DNA from 2 places in the Bradyrhizobium sp. BR 1433 genome. Region 1 is predicted to be linked to the other one. Evidence: riboswitches for the same ligand, from Rfam matches in the RefSeq annotation. Region 1 holds a riboswitch; the other holds the start of a gene.
What was found. Region 1 has a riboswitch for cobalamin ahead of ACSKB9_RS39430 (DUF1636 family protein). Riboswitches for the same ligand answer to the same signal wherever they lie in the genome.

Region 1 (7,390 bases):
GCGGACATCGCCGCGCTTGCCGCGATGGCGGGCCCTTGGCCGGTTTCGGGCGCCGCGATTGCGATCGGACGGCGCGCGTTGCTCGATCGCGACTGGGCAACGGCGACGGCCGCGCGGCTCGCGGACGACTGCGTCAGGCTCGATGCAATGGCGCGATCGCAGGGATGGACGCTGGTCGGCGGCACACCGCTGTTCCGGCTCTACGAGACCGGCGATGCGTTGGCCGCGCAGGAGAAGCTTGCCCGTGCACAGATCTGGTCGCGGGTTTTCCAGCAGAAACCGGGATGGCTGCGCCTCGGCTTACTGGGCAGTGAGAGCGAATGGTCTCGCCTTTCCGCCGTGCTGTCGCGCTGATTGCGACGGCGCTGCGCTCCCTCTCCCCGTTCTTACGGGGAGAGGGCTGGGGTGAGGGGCCGTATCCGCGTATTCGGCGACAGCTGCGGTTGCGGAGACTCCCCCTCACCCGGAACGCATCTAACGATGCGTTCCGACCTCTCCCGCACGCGGGGCGAGGTGAGAAGGAATCATCTCGCTTTAACGCGCCAGCGCGAGCAGGCCTTCGACATCGAGATGGGTCTCGATGTGTTCGGCAAGTGCGTCGAGCGCGCTCTCGACCTTGGCGCCGTAGGGCTGATCGGCCGCCGCGATGTCGAGTTGCGCGAGGAAAGCCTTGCGAAATTCGTCCGAGGCGAACAGCCCGTGCAGATAGCTGCCGTGAACGCGCCGATCTGCGGAAACCGCGCCCTCAGCCGTACCATCAAGCAACGCAAAAGGCCGCGCGCGATCCGGGCCGTCGGTGCGGCCGATATGGATTTCGTAAGCGCTGATCGGCTGGCTGGTCGCGGCATGCACCGCGCTGACGCGTGTCAGTGTCTTCTGTTCGGTCATCGTGGTCGTGACATCGAGCAGCCCGAGCCCGCGTGTTTCGCCGGCAGGACCTTCGATCCCATCGGGATCGGCGACGCTGTGTCCAAGCATCTGGTAGCCGCCGCACAGGCCGAGGACATGGCCGCCGCGGCGATGATGCGCGAGGAGATCGATGTCCCAGCCCTGCGCGCGCAGGAAGGCGAGATCGCCGCGGGTCGATTTCGAGCCGGGCATGATGACGAGCTTCGCATCACCCGGGATGGCTTCGCCTGGACGCACCATCACGAGATCGACGCCGGGCTCGAGCTTCAGCGGATCGAGGTCGTCGAAATTCGCGATCCGCGACAGCGCAAGGAACGCGATCTTGCACTGGCCGGGCTTGCGCGCCTCGCCGAGCCCGAGCGCATCTTCGGCCGGAAGTTCGCCGGCGCGGACGAACCAGGGCAGCACGCCAAAGCCGCGCCAGGCGGTGCGCTCTTCGATCAAGCGGTAGCCGTCCTCGAACAACGTCGGATCGCCGCGGAACTTGTTGATGACAAAGCCCTGGATCATCGCCGCATCATCAGGGTCGATCACCGTCTTGATGCCGACCAGCTGCGCGATCACGCCGCCGCGGTCGATGTCGCCGACCAGCACCACGGGCACGTCGGCTTTGCGCGCAAAACCCATATTGGCGATATCGGACTTGCGTAAGTTGACCTCGGCGGGGCTGCCGGCGCCCTCGACCAGCACCAGATCGGCGCGCTGCTTCAGGCGCGCAAAACTCTCCAGCACCGCGCCCATCAATGATGGTTTCATGCCGGCATATTCGCGCGCGCGTGCGGTCGCGATCCGGTTGCCGTGCACGATGATCTGGGCGCCGACATCGGTCTCGGGCTTGAGCAGCACCGGGTTCATGTCGGTGTGCGGCTCGACGCCGGCGGCGAGCGCCTGCAACGCCTGAGCGCGGCCGATCTCGCCGCCGTCGACGGTCACCGCCGCGTTGTTCGACATGTTCTGCGGCTTGAACGGTAGTACGCGCAGGCCGCGTCGTCGGGCGGCACGCGCAAGGCCGGCGACGATGAGCGATTTGCCCACGTCCGAGCCGGCTCCCTGGATCATCAATGCGCGCGCCATGGTGATGTCTGTCAGAACTCGACGCCCGGCTGGGCCTTGATGCCGGAGCGGAACGGATGCTTCACCAGCGTCATCTCGGTGACGAGGTCGGCAATCTCGATCAGCTCCTCCTTGGCATTGCGCCCGGTGAGCACGACATGGGTCATCGGCGGCTTCGACGTGGTCAGGAAGTCGACGACATCTGATATCGCGAGGTAATCGTAGCGTAGCGCGATGTTGATCTCGTCGAGCACGACCATGCGCAGGCTTGGGTCTGCGATCAGCTGCCTGGCCTTTTCCCAGCCGGCTTGCGCTGCCGCGATGTCGCGGGCGCGATCCTGCGTCTCCCAGGTAAAGCCTTCGCCCATGGCGTGAAATTGACAGAGATCGCCGAAATGCCCGGTGAGCAGGCGGCGCTCGCCGGTATCCCAGGCGCCCTTGATGAACTGCACCACGGCGCAGGGAAAGCCGTGAGCCACACAGCGCACGATCATGCCGAACGCGGAGGACGATTTTCCTTTGCCGGCGCCGGTATGAACGATGATCAGGCCCTTTTCACCGCTCTTGGTCGCCATGATGCGGTCGCGGGCGGCCTTCTTTTTCGCCATCTTGTCCGCGTGGCGCGCATCCGGCGAAAGATCGGTGCCGACGGCGCCGTCTTCAGCGTCCTTTCCATCAGAAGTCATCACATTCCTTCGGCTTGACAAGTGCGAGGCTTGGACGAATGGTGGTCCTGCGTTGGTTCCTGTCCTACGACAGGCGAAGAGGGAATGCGATAGGGCTCCGCTAAATCGGGCCCGAAGCGCAGCCGCCCCCGCGACCGTCACCGGAGAGATGCCCAAGCCACTGATTCCATACGGAGTCGGGAAGGTGGGCATCGAAGGGTAAAACCTGCTCCGCAAGCCGGGAGACCTGCCAACGCAGCATGTTGTGAAACCGGCGGACGGGGTGTTCCGCGACGGGGAACGAACCTGTCCAAAATCGGTTCGTGTGCCTCATCGCTTCCCGCTGTCAATCCAGGAAGGGCGATGAGCGTTACACTTCATGTCTGCATCACCTGCCGCGCCGGCCAGACGCCGGCGGAAGGTGAGCTCGCGCCCGGTGCACGCCTGCATGCCGCGCTTGTCGAGGCGGGCGTGCCCGATGACGTCGATCTGGTTCCCGTCGCATGCCTGTCGGCCTGCAGCCAGGGTTGCTCGGTCGCGCTCAGCGCGCCGGGGCGGTGGTCCTATGTCTACGGCCGGCTGTCCGAAGCCAATGCCGCGGATGTGATCGCCGGTGCCTCCGCATATGCGGCGGCGCCCGACGGCATCGTGCCGTGGCGCAGCCGTCCGGAAATCTTCCGCAAGCAATCGCTCGCCCGCATTCCACCTCTTCCCGTCGTGCCGGAGGCCGCAGAATGACCACGCTCGCCAAAATTCCGGTCACCGTCGTGACCGGCTTTCTCGGCTCCGGCAAGACGACGTTGATCCAGCATCTGATCCGCAATGCCAACGGCAAGAAGCTCGCGGTGCTGGTCAACGAATTCGGCAGCGAAGGCGTCGACGGCGACATCCTGAAGTCGTGCGCCGACGCCAATTGTCCGGCCGAGAACATCGTCGAACTCGCCAATGGCTGCATCTGCTGCACCGTCGCCGATGATTTCATCCCGGCGATGGAGCAGTTGCTGGCGCGGAACGTGAAGCCCGATCACATCGTGATCGAAACTTCCGGGCTCGCCCTGCCGAAGCCGCTGCTGAAAGCGTTCGACTGGCCGGAGATCCGTTCGCGGATCACGGTCGACGGCGTGATCGCGCTCGCCGACGCCGAGGCCGTCGCCGCCGGCCGTTTTGCGCCTGATCCGGCCGCGGTGGATGCGCAGCGTGCGGCGGACGGCAATCTCGACCACGAGACGCCGCTGTCGGAAGTGTTCGAGGACCAGATCGCCTGTGCCGATATCGTGCTGCTGACCAAGGCGGATCTCGCCGGGGCGGAGGGGATCAAGGCAGCGAAAGCGGTGATCGCGGCCGAGATGCCGCGCGAGGTGCCGATGTTGCCTGTCGTCGACGGCACGATCGACGCGCGCGTGATCCTCGGGCTCGGGGCGGCGGCGGAAAGCGATCTCGCGGCGCGGCCGTCGCATCACGATGGCGAGGAGGAACACGAGCACGACGATTTCAATTCCGTCGTGATCGATCTTCCGGAAGTTTCGGATGTCGACGCGCTGGTCGCCTCGATCAAGGGGCTGGCGCGCGAGCAGAACGTGCTGCGCGCCAAGGGCTACATCGCGGTCGAAGGCAAGGCGATGCGGCTGCTGGTGCAATCGGTCGGCGAGCGGGTGCGGCATCAGTTCGACATGCCCTGGGGCGCCCGGGCGCGGCAGTCGAAGCTCGTCGTGATCGGCGAACATGCCGATATCGATGAAGCCGCGATCAGGGCACGGCTTGGTGTCTGATGCACGTCGTCTTCCGCGAGAGCCGCGGCCTTGAAGAGACCGCGACGCCAAGGGACCTCGGCCAGGATCCGGCCGATCTCGTGGTGTTGTCGTTTTCCGACAGCGATCTTGCTGCCTTCGCGGCCGGCTGGCGGCGCGGCCGCGCCGCATTGCCGTCGCTGCGGCTCGCCAATCTCGCGGAGCTGCGCCATCCGCTGTCGGTCGATACCTACATCGAACGGACGCTCTCGCACGCGCGCGGCATTCTGGTGCGGCTGATCGGCGGCGAGCCCTATTGGTCATACGGGCTGGCCGCGGTGCATCGGCTGGCGAAGGAGCGTGGCATCGCCCTAGTCGTGCTGCCGGCCGATGGCCGCGACGATCAGCGGCTCGACGAATTCTCGACCTTGCCGATCTCGACGCTGCGCCGCCTCAAGGTGCTGTGCGACAAAGGCGGTCCTGTTGCCGCGCAGGCCGTGATCGCGCAGCTGGCGCTGGCGTCCGGACTCTATGCCGGGCCGGTGGTCGGCGAGATCGATCTTCCCGAGATCGGCGTCTACGATTCCCGGCGCGGTGCCATCACGGCGTTGCCGGCACCGGACGGCCGGCCGCGCGTGCTGGTGACGTTTTATCGTTCCTGACCTCGCGGCCGGCGACACGGCGCCGGTCGATGCATTGATCGATGCATTGCGTGAGCGGGGCTTTGATGCTCATGGCGTGTTCGTCACCTCGCTGAAGGCGGCGGGCGTGGCCGACTGGCTGCGCGCCCAGTTCGCGCAATGCGCTCCAGCGGCCATCGTCAATGCGACCGCGTTTTCCGCGGCCGGTGACGACGGCACGACGCCGTTCGACGCTGCATCATGCCCGGTGTTCCAGGTCGCGCTGTCGACCGCGCGGCGCGAGGATTGGGCCTTGTCGCTCCGCGGGCTCTCGCCCGGCGATCTCGCGATGCATGTGGTGCTGCCGGAGGTCGACGGCCGCCTGTTCACAGGGGTCGTGAGCTTCAAATCGCCCGGTGAGCGCGATCCCGAGCTGCAATTCGCGCATCTTGCGCATCGACCGGATGCCGAGCGCGTCGCTGCAATTGCCGCACGCGTGGCCGCCTGGCATCGGCTTGCCAGCAAGCCGGCACAGGAGAAGTGGCTTGCGCTGGTGCTCTCGAACTATCCCGGCCGGCCGCATCAGATCGCGCATGCCGTCGGACTCGATGCGCTGGCGTCGGTCGGGGCGATGCTGGCTGATCTCGCGGGCGCGGGATTTGACCTTGAGCCGGTGGAGTCGCTGGGCGACATTCTTTTGCGCAGAAATTTGACGTGGAACGTCGCCGACTATCGTGCGGCGCTTTCCGGCCTTCCCGAGCTGCTGCAGGGCGATCTCAGCCGCGCATGGGGCGCGCCGGAAGATGATCCCGATTGCCGTGACGGCGCATTTCATTTCGCGGCGATCTGCTGCGGCAAATCGGTCATCGCCGTTCAGCCGGAGCGCGGTGAGGTGGGACAGCGCGACGCCGACTATCACGATCTGGCGCGCACGCCGCGCCATGCCTATGTCGCGTTCTATCTGTGGCTCAGGCGGCAGGCCATCGATGCCGTCGTCCACATCGGCGCGCACGGAACGCTGGAATGGCTGCCCGGCAAGTCGGTTGCGCTGTCGCCCGCATGCTGGCCGGAGGCGCTGATCGGCGATCTGCCTGTTGTCTATCCCTTCATCGTCAACGATCCCGGCGAGGCGGCGCAGGCCAAGCGCCGGATCGGTGCCGTGACGATCGGTCATCTGCCGCCGCCACTGGCACAGGCCGCGGTCCCCAAAGGCTTGCGCAATCTTGAGCGCTTGCTCGATGAGTATTCGACCGCCGATGGTCTCGATCCGGCGCGGCGGCAGCGCCTGATCGCTGCGATCCGCGACGAAGCGCGCATCGCCGGGCTGGAGGACGATCTCGGTCTCGCGGCGTCGGTCTCGGCGGCAGAGGCCATTCCGCAGATCGATCGTTTCGTCTGCGACCTCAAGGAAAGCCAGTTCGGCGACGGCTTGCATGTGTTCGGACGGGGCGCTTGCGGCGAGGCGGAGAGGGCGGCGCTGCGCGATGCGCTCGCGGGTCGGCGCGTGGCGCCGGGGCCGTCGGGCTCGCCCTATCGCGGACGCCGCGACGTGCTGCCGACCGGGCGCAATCTATTTGCGGTCGATCCGCGCGCGGTGCCGACGCCGTCGGCGCATGCCCAAGGCGTGAAACTGGCCGAAGAGCTGCTGCGCCGTCATTTGCAGGATCACGGCGACTGGCCGAAGGGACTCGTGGTCGATCTCTGGGGCTCCTCGACGATGCGCACCGCCGGCGAGGATTTTGCGATGGCCCTGCACCTCGCGGGCATCGCGCCGCGCTGGGATCATGGATCGGGGCGGGTGTCGGGCTATGACATTATCGCGCCTGCAGAGCTCGGCCGCCCGCGCATCGACGTCACGCTGCGGGTGTCGGGGCTGTTCCGCGACGTCTTTTCTGGGCTGGCCCAGTTGTTCGAAGCCGCGGCGGAGGCGTTGTGCGAACGCAGCGATGAGGCGGACGAGAATCCCTATCGGCAGCGCATCGCGCGCGTGTTCGGTCCTCGCCCCGGACATTATGGTGTTGGTATTTCGTCGGTCCCCGATGTCTTCACACCGGAGGCGCGCGAGGCGGCCGGCGAAGCCTGGCTGTCGGCATCGTCGTGGGCTCTCGCATCCGATGGCGAGATGCGGCCCGATCGCGCCGGCATTGAGGCGCGGCTCGCGGCTGCGGACAGTTTTGTTCACACCCAGGATCTGCCGGAGACCGATCTGCTGCTGGCGGCCGACTACGCCGCGCACGAGGCGGGCATCGCGGCGGCGGCCCGGCGCCTTGGCACGAAAGCCCCATCGCTCTATCACCTCGATGCAACGCGGCCGGATCAGCCGCATGCCCGCGCGTTGACTGAGGAAATCTCACGGGTGGTGCGGGTGCGCGCGGCCAACCCTGCCTGGATCGCGGGCATGATGCGCCATGGCTTC
Region 2 (7,390 bases), 3.7 Mb from region 1:
AGCACGTCCTCGGCCTCGCCGGACAGGCGCGGAAAGTTTCGCGCCTTCTCCGCGGCCCAGGATTGCCAGGCATCACGCGAGAAGCGGCTGAGGCCGATAATCTGGTCCGGATCGGCCAGCGACAGCACGAGCTGGTCGCTGCAGACATTCATCGAGACGATGCGCGGTCCGGCGGCGGACGCGGCACCGGCAGAGATAAGCCACAGCAGTATCGCGACCACCGCTCCAAGATGAAGCGAAGCGAGATGGCGGCCACACTGAAAGTGCGCCCCCTCTCCCGCTTGCGGGGGAGGGTTGGGGTGGGGGTTTCGCAGCGAGTTCATATCGTGGAGAGAGCCCCCACCCGCTGCGCTCTTCGAGCGCAGCGACCTCCCCCGCAAGCGGGAGAGGTGAACTGAGCTCGTGGTGAGGACGTGGCCACATCAGACGTCCGCCCACGGCACGATGACGGCCTCGCGCTGAAATTCGGCACGATAGGCGCTGACCCGGAACACGCTGGCGAGGACCGCTTCCGACAACGCTTCAGCAGGCGCGCCCTGCGCGGCCAGCCGTCCCTCCGACAGCACCAGAACATGATCGGCGAAGCGCGCGGCGAGTCCCAGGTCATGCGTCACCACGATCACCAGCACACCGGCATCGGCGACGTTGCGCAGCTTCTGCATCACGTCGATCTGGTGGCGTGGATCGAGCGAGGCGGTCGGCTCGTCGGCGAGAATCACCGGCGCCTCCACCGCGAGCACCCGGGCCAGCGCGACGCGGCTGCGCTCGCCGCCGGAGAGTTCGGTGACGCGGCGATCGCTGAATTCAGTGACGTCGACCGCCTGCATCGCGCGCAGCACCGCCTCCATATCCGTCTGCGACATCCGCGCCGGATCGGTCGCGCCGTGCGGATAGCGGCCGAGCGCGACGATATCGCGTGCCGGCAGCGGCCAGTGCACCATGTGCCCCTGCGGCAGATAGGCGAATCGTTTCGCGCGCTCGCGCAGCGGCAGCGACGCCAGCACATCGCCGCCGATCCGGATCTCGCCGCCCGACGGAATCAGCCCGGCCAGCGCGCGCAGCAGTGTGGTCTTGCCGGCGCCGTTCGGCCCGACCAGCGCGACCAGATGGCCCGACGGCAGCGACAGCGAGACATCGTGCAGCACCTTGCGGCTGCCGAGCGAGGCATTGAGAGCGACGGCGGAGAGCAGCGTCATGCCACGCCTCCGCCGAGCGCGCGGCGCTCGCGCATGATCAGATAGAGAAAGAACGGCACGCCGATGATCGAGGTCAGCACGCCGACCTTGATGTCCGAGGTTGAAGGAATGATGCGCACCGCGATGTCGGCGGCGAGCAGCAGCGCCGAGCCGGTGAGGGCACTCGGCACCAAGAGCCGCGCCGGATCGTGACCGATCACGGGACGCATCAGATGCGGCGCAACGAGGCCGATGAAACCGATCGTGCCGGTGACCGCGACCGCGCCGCCTACGCCGAGCGCCACGCCCGTGATCACGAAAAGCCGCAACCGCCCGACGTCGACGCCAAGGCTCTGCGCCGCCTCCTCGCCGAGTGTCAGCGCGCGGAAGGCGCTCGCCTGGCTGAGCAGGATGGCGGCGCCTGCGATGATGAAGGGGAGCGCCAGCGCCACGTGCTGGAAGCTGCGGTCCTCCAACGAGCCGAGCAGCCAGAACGCGATCTCCAGCACCACGAACGGATTGCTCGAGAGATTCATCACCAGCGCGGTTGCCGCCCCCGCAAAGCTCGAGATCGCGAGCCCGGCGAGGATCAGGATCAACAGCCCGGCATTGCGGCCGGCGATCGCAAGCAGCGCGAACACCGAGCCGAAGGCGGCGATGATCGCGACCACCGGCAGCGTGTAGGAGCGCACATCGGCGAGGCCCAGCGCGATCACCAGCACCGCGCCGAACGCGGCCGATTGCGGCGCGCCGAACAGCGACGGCGAGGCCAGCGGATTGCGCAGCAGCCCTTGCAGCGCCGCACCGGACAGCCCGAGAATGCCGCCGATCGCAAATGCCAGGATGGTGCGCGGCAGGCGGATCTCGCGCACGATCACCTGCGCCACATCGCTGCCGCCGCCGAACAGCGCCTCGATCACCGCGAGCGGCGACAGCCGCACCGGCCCGACGCCGAGCGAGAGCACGCACAGCAGGACCACGAGCGCGAGCAGCGCCGCGGTGGCGCCCCACCGGCGCCGCGCCGCGACCTCGGCCGCCAAGGCAAAATCCTGCACGCTCATCGGATCCATGCTCTTACAGCGATCGTCGTGGCAGACAAGCGACACTCGACAAAAACCGTGGCCGCACGGCCATTGCCCGACTTCCGCCGGATTGACTTTGCTACCCGGCCGAACCCTAGATGAACATGACGGTTCTTTCATGAGATGAAAAGGGAATGCGGTACGGGGAAACTTCCCCAACGCCGCGGCTGCCCCCGCAACTGTATGCGGTGAATCCTTCGTCACAGGCCACTGGGAATCTCGGTCCTGGGAAGGCGACGAAGGGTAACGACCCGCGAGCCAGGAGACCTGCCGTCAGCCGTGGTCACACGCGATGCTGCCGGTCGGGGAGTACAGGCATGAGCTTCACCTGATGCCGTGAGCACGATGGTGAGACTGGTTCGCGGTGACGTGCCACTGACGTTGCCGAGGCCTTGCTTATGTTCTCCTTCCCTTTCCATCGGCGGCGCCGCGCGCTTCTGCTCGCGTCGACGATGATCGCGCCGGCGACGATGCTCGCGCCGGCATTCCTTGTCTCCGCAGCGCGGGCGCAGCAGGCACCCGCTCCCGATCAGCTGCCGGCGATCGAAGTCACCAAGCCGGGCGACCAGAACGTCACGCGCGCCAGGCCGGCCGCTGACGAAGCGCCGGCGCCGCGACGCCCGGCGCCGGGCACCTCGCAAGGCAACAATACAGGCAGCGGAGCCGGATCGGGCACGACAGGGACCGGCGTGGCCACCGGAACGGGCGGCACCGGCGGCCGCCAGCTCGCCGGCATTGTCGGCTCCTCCTCGGCCGTGATCACCGCCGACGACATCGCGCATTCGCCGGTGCAGTCGTTGCCCGAGATCCTCGCGCAGGTGCCGGGCGTGCAACTGCAAACGCCCTATGGCGGACCGAACGGCGCCAAGACGTCGGTCGACCTGCGCGGCTTCGGCGCATTCGCGACCGACAATACCCTTTTCCTGCTCAACGGCCGCCGCCTCAACGACGTCGACAAGGCCGGCTTCGACCTCACCACGATTCCGCTCGATTCGATCGAGCGCATCGAGATCACGCGCGGCAACAGCGGCGCAGTGCTCTACGGCGACAACGCGGTGGGCGGCGTCGTCAACATCATCACCAAGACCGGCGTCGGCTGCCCGCCGACAGCGATGCGCGCCGAGGCCGGATTTGGCTCGTTCAACACCCGCATGGCCGCGGTGTCCGCGGCGCTCAATTCCGGACCGTGGTCCACCTCGTTCTACGGCAACGGCATCAAGTCCGACGGCTACCGCGTCAACAATGCGCTCGACCAGCGCAACGCCGTCGGCAACATCAACTACACCACGCTGGATCTCACCGCCTTCCTGACCGTCACGGGCAGCGACCAAAAGCTCGGCCTGCCCGGCGGACGGCTGATCGATCCGTCGATCGGTGTCAACGAGTTGCTCACCGACCGCCGCGGCGCCGCGACGCCTTTCGACTATGCCAACCAGCAGACCGCCAGCGTCACCGCCGGCTTCACCAGGACGCTGATGAACGGCGTCGACCTCATCGTCGACGGTGGCTGGCGGCAGCGCGAGACGCAAAGCGGCTTCTTCGGCACGGTGCCGACCATCAGCTTCGCCTCGACCTACAATGACGCCGCGCTGCAGACCTGGTCGCTCACGCCGCGGCTCAGCGTCAAGAACGTGATGCTGGGCATGCCGTCGACAATCCTGACCGGCATCGACTATTACGATTCGACCTTCCGCGAGGCGCGCGGCGCCTATCAGGGCGTCGACCCGTTCCATATCTACAATATCGAGCAGCAGTCCGTGGCCGGCTATTGGCAACATACGCTGGGCCTGTTGCCGACGACCGACTTCGCCTACGGCGCGCGCGTGCAGAACACCAGCATCTCGGCGCGCGATCGCTACGACCCGAATGCGCCATTCGCATTCGACACCCAGGCGGCACCGCTCGACAGCAACGAGACGCAATACGCGCTGCATGTCGGCATCGAGCATCGCCTGACCGACACTTTCTCGGTGTTCGGCCGCGCGGCACGCGCATTCCGCACGCCCGATGTCGACGAACGCGTCGCGTCGGGTCCGTCATTCGACCCGCTGACCTTCGCCCCGATCCCGCAGACCTTCCAGCTCAAGACCCAGACCTCGCAGGATGTTCGAGGGCGGCTTTCGCGTCAGGACCAACCGCTTCCAGGTCCAGACCAGCGTCTATCTGATGGATCTCGAGAACGAGATCCATTTCAACCCGGTGCTGTTCTTCAACACCAACCTCGACCCCACCCGCCGCTATGGCTCGGAGACCAGTGCCTCGCTCAAGGTCAGCGACAGCGTCACCCTGCGCGGCGGCATGGCGATCACCCGTGCGGTGTTCCGCGAAGGCATCTGGGCCGGCAACGACGTGCCGCTGGTGTCGCGCTACACCGGCAATCTCGGCGTCACCTGGAATATCTGGCAGAACTATCTGGTGTTCGACGCCACGGTGCGGGCCTGGAGTTCGCGCATCATGGACAACGACCAGGCCAACACCCAGAGCCGGATTCCCGGCAACGCCACCGCCGATATCAAGCTGAGCGGGCAAGTTGACCGCTTCTTCTGGTCGCTGAGCGTGAACAACCTGTTCAACGCGCTCTATTACGACTACGCCATCGCGAGCACGTTCACCGAAGGCCGCTTCTCGGCCTATCCGCTGCCCGGCCGCACCTACATGGTAAAGGCCGGCGCGACGTTCTAGAGCATGATCCGGTGGGGCGGGTGTGACCCGCCGCACCGTCTCCGAATATTACAAACGCACCGAAACTGGGGTAGAGTTCCGGCAGCTGATTTGACCCGCGCAGGGGAAACGCATGGCCAAGGCCGGGAAGCAGACCAAGGGCGGCGCCAAGACCAAAGACAAGACCGACGACAAGTCTAAGAAGCCTCCGCCACCCGCAGCGTTGCAGGAAGACGAGTATTATGAGGATGGCGACATCGCCACGCCGAAGCTCGACCGCTACGGCAATGATGACGAGCCGTTGTGAGGCTATGCGATATCCATCCTCACGTCGTCCCGGCAAAGGCCGGGACCCATTGCCACCGGATTGGGTTGTTGAAATAGGCTGCGGCCCCAGCGATACGCAACAATCGCCAGCGATGGTTATGGGTCCCGGGTCGCGCTGCGCTTGCCCGGGACGACGCGGATGGAGCTAGTCAAAGGCTTCGTCCCCGATCTCCCTGATACGCGCACGGTCGCGCAGTAGCGCGCCGCGGGCTCGCAGCTTGCGAGCTACCCAGCCCGGCTCGTCGTCGCCAAGCAGACAATAGGTCGCAGCGGGGTCATGGGCTGCCCCCCTTCCGGATTGGTTGCCGTGCTAGGCTCGGCATGGACGCTGGATCCTTGCTTTGGGGGGCGGTGCCATGAGATTTGCGAAGGCGGTGCTCACGGTCTTCTGCATCATCGCGTCGATGTGCGAACCGTCCAATGCGCAACAGGCCCCCAGGAAAGTAGGAATCCTCGTCAACGGCAGCCCGTCGCCGCTGTTCGATTCCATCAAGAAAAACCTTCTGAGCGACTTCGCCGAGCGCGGCTATCTCGAAGGACGCGACATCGTCATCGAGCCGCGATTTGCCGAGTCGAAGCTCGAGCGCCTTCCCGGTCTCGCCTCGGAACTGGTCGGCGCGAATGTGGATGTCATCCTCGCACTCGGCGGCCCGGCGTCGGTGGCGTCGCAGAAGGCCACGTCGACGATCCCGGTGATCTTCGCGATCGTGACTGATCCGGTCGCGTTGAAGCTTGTCGCCTCGATGGAAAAACCGGGAGGCAATGTCACGGGCCTCACCAACCTGGATCCGCAGCAGGCCAGCGACCAGTTCAAGCTTCTGAAGGAGGCATTCCCCGGGATCACGCGCGTTGCGATTCTCAGTGATCAAACGATCCCCGGCGCGGATGAACGCGGGCTCGCCCCGATTGACCGTGCCAACGAGGCCGCAGCCAAGGCCCTGGGGCTGGAGTCGCAAATCGTGAAGGTCAAGGGTGCGGACGATCTGGAGGCCGCGATTGCCGGGATGGCAAAGGAACGCGCGGAGGCGCTGCTGGTCCTGGAAGTGCCGGTGCCCTGGAGCAATCGAAAGCGGGTCGGTGAACTGGCCATGAAGAACCGCTTGCCGGTAATGTTTCCCGGCGGCCAGGCGGACGCGGGCGGGGTGATTACCTATGGCGCCAACGTCGCCGATACATGGCGCGAGTTTGCGACATTCGCCGACAAGATTTTCAAGGGCGCGAAGCCCGGCGACCTGCCGGTCGGCGTCGTCACCAAGCGAGAGCTGATATTCAATCTCCAGGCGGCCCGTGCCGTGGGCGTCGAGATTCCACCGGAGCTCTTGAAGCGCGCAGACAAGATCGTGCAGTGAATTCGCACTGAAGGATCCTAGCGGAAATCGCCGTTTTCGATCGCCTTGATACTGCCGCGATCGAGCAGGTGCGCGCCAAAGCCGCCGCGCGCCAGCGATGCGGCGATCTGCGGTGATGCCAGCAGCAACGCCGTGGTCATCGCCAGCGGCACGGCACTGAGCCAGTCGAGCCGCACCGGCGTCAGCTCTTCGCTGCTTCCCCGATAGTGCCCTTCGCCCGCGGCGATGCGGCCGCATTCCCGGATCAGGTCACGCCGCGTGCCATCGCGCGATGCGCTGCCGAGCAGCGCCTGCATCGCCAGATGCGTCCGCACCCCGAGACGGCCCTCGGCCAGCGGCGCCGGCGTCTCGCCGCGCGAGACGCGCAGCAGCAGATCGACCAGATCGACGCCCGACTGAAAGGCGTTCATCGGCTCGACCAGCCGCGGGTTACAGTCGATCAACAGCGGCGTCGCGCTGTCGAGCGGCATGATGACGTCGACCGAGAGCGCACCGTGCCAACCAAGATGCGCGCCGATGGTCTCGAGGCCGGCGCGGATCGCCGGCCGGCTCACGCTCTCCTTGATCGCCTCGCCGCCGCCGACACCGGCCGCAATCTGGCGGTAGGCATGGAAGCCGACAAGCGTGCCGTGGCAGAACACCGACTGCGCCTTCTCGACCGTGCCGGTGACCAGATCCTGCGCCAGCACCTCACCGCCAAAATCGCCTGAGGACTCGAGGTCGTAGAGCGCGCGATTGAGATCACCAGCGTCGCGCACGAACCAGACGCCGCGGCTGGCGGTACCGACCGACGTCT

Region 2: it holds a riboswitch for cobalamin, as region 1 does, so the genes downstream of both, ACSKB9_RS21990 (TonB-dependent receptor) here and ACSKB9_RS39430 (DUF1636 family protein) in region 1, are expected to answer to the same signal.

The regions. Positions count from the first base shown of each region.
Region 1 is NZ_JBPUGG010000001.1:8,220,872-8,228,261, forward strand. Features, by position in the region: partial or broken gene cobD (threonine-phosphate decarboxylase CobD) at 1-354, shown strand, start outside; gene ACSKB9_RS39420 (cobyric acid synthase) at 535-1,983, opposite strand; gene cobO (cob(I)yrinic acid a,c-diamide adenosyltransferase) at 1,995-2,648, opposite strand; cobalamin riboswitch at 2,685-2,896, shown strand; gene ACSKB9_RS39430 (DUF1636 family protein) at 2,991-3,365, shown strand; gene cobW (cobalamin biosynthesis protein CobW) at 3,362-4,396, shown strand; partial or broken gene cobN (cobaltochelatase subunit CobN) at 4,396-7,390, shown strand, end outside.
Region 2 is NZ_JBPUGG010000001.1:4,511,801-4,519,190, forward strand. Features, by position in the region: gene ACSKB9_RS21975 (ABC transporter substrate-binding protein) at 1-152, opposite strand, end outside; gene ACSKB9_RS21980 (ABC transporter ATP-binding protein) at 423-1,196, opposite strand; gene ACSKB9_RS21985 (FecCD family ABC transporter permease) at 1,193-2,236, opposite strand; cobalamin riboswitch at 2,349-2,546, shown strand; partial or broken gene ACSKB9_RS21990 (TonB-dependent receptor) at 2,656-4,939, shown strand; gene ACSKB9_RS21995 (hypothetical protein) at 5,052-5,225, shown strand; gene ACSKB9_RS22000 (ABC transporter substrate-binding protein) at 5,602-6,594, shown strand; gene ACSKB9_RS22005 (hypothetical protein) at 6,612-7,390, opposite strand, start outside.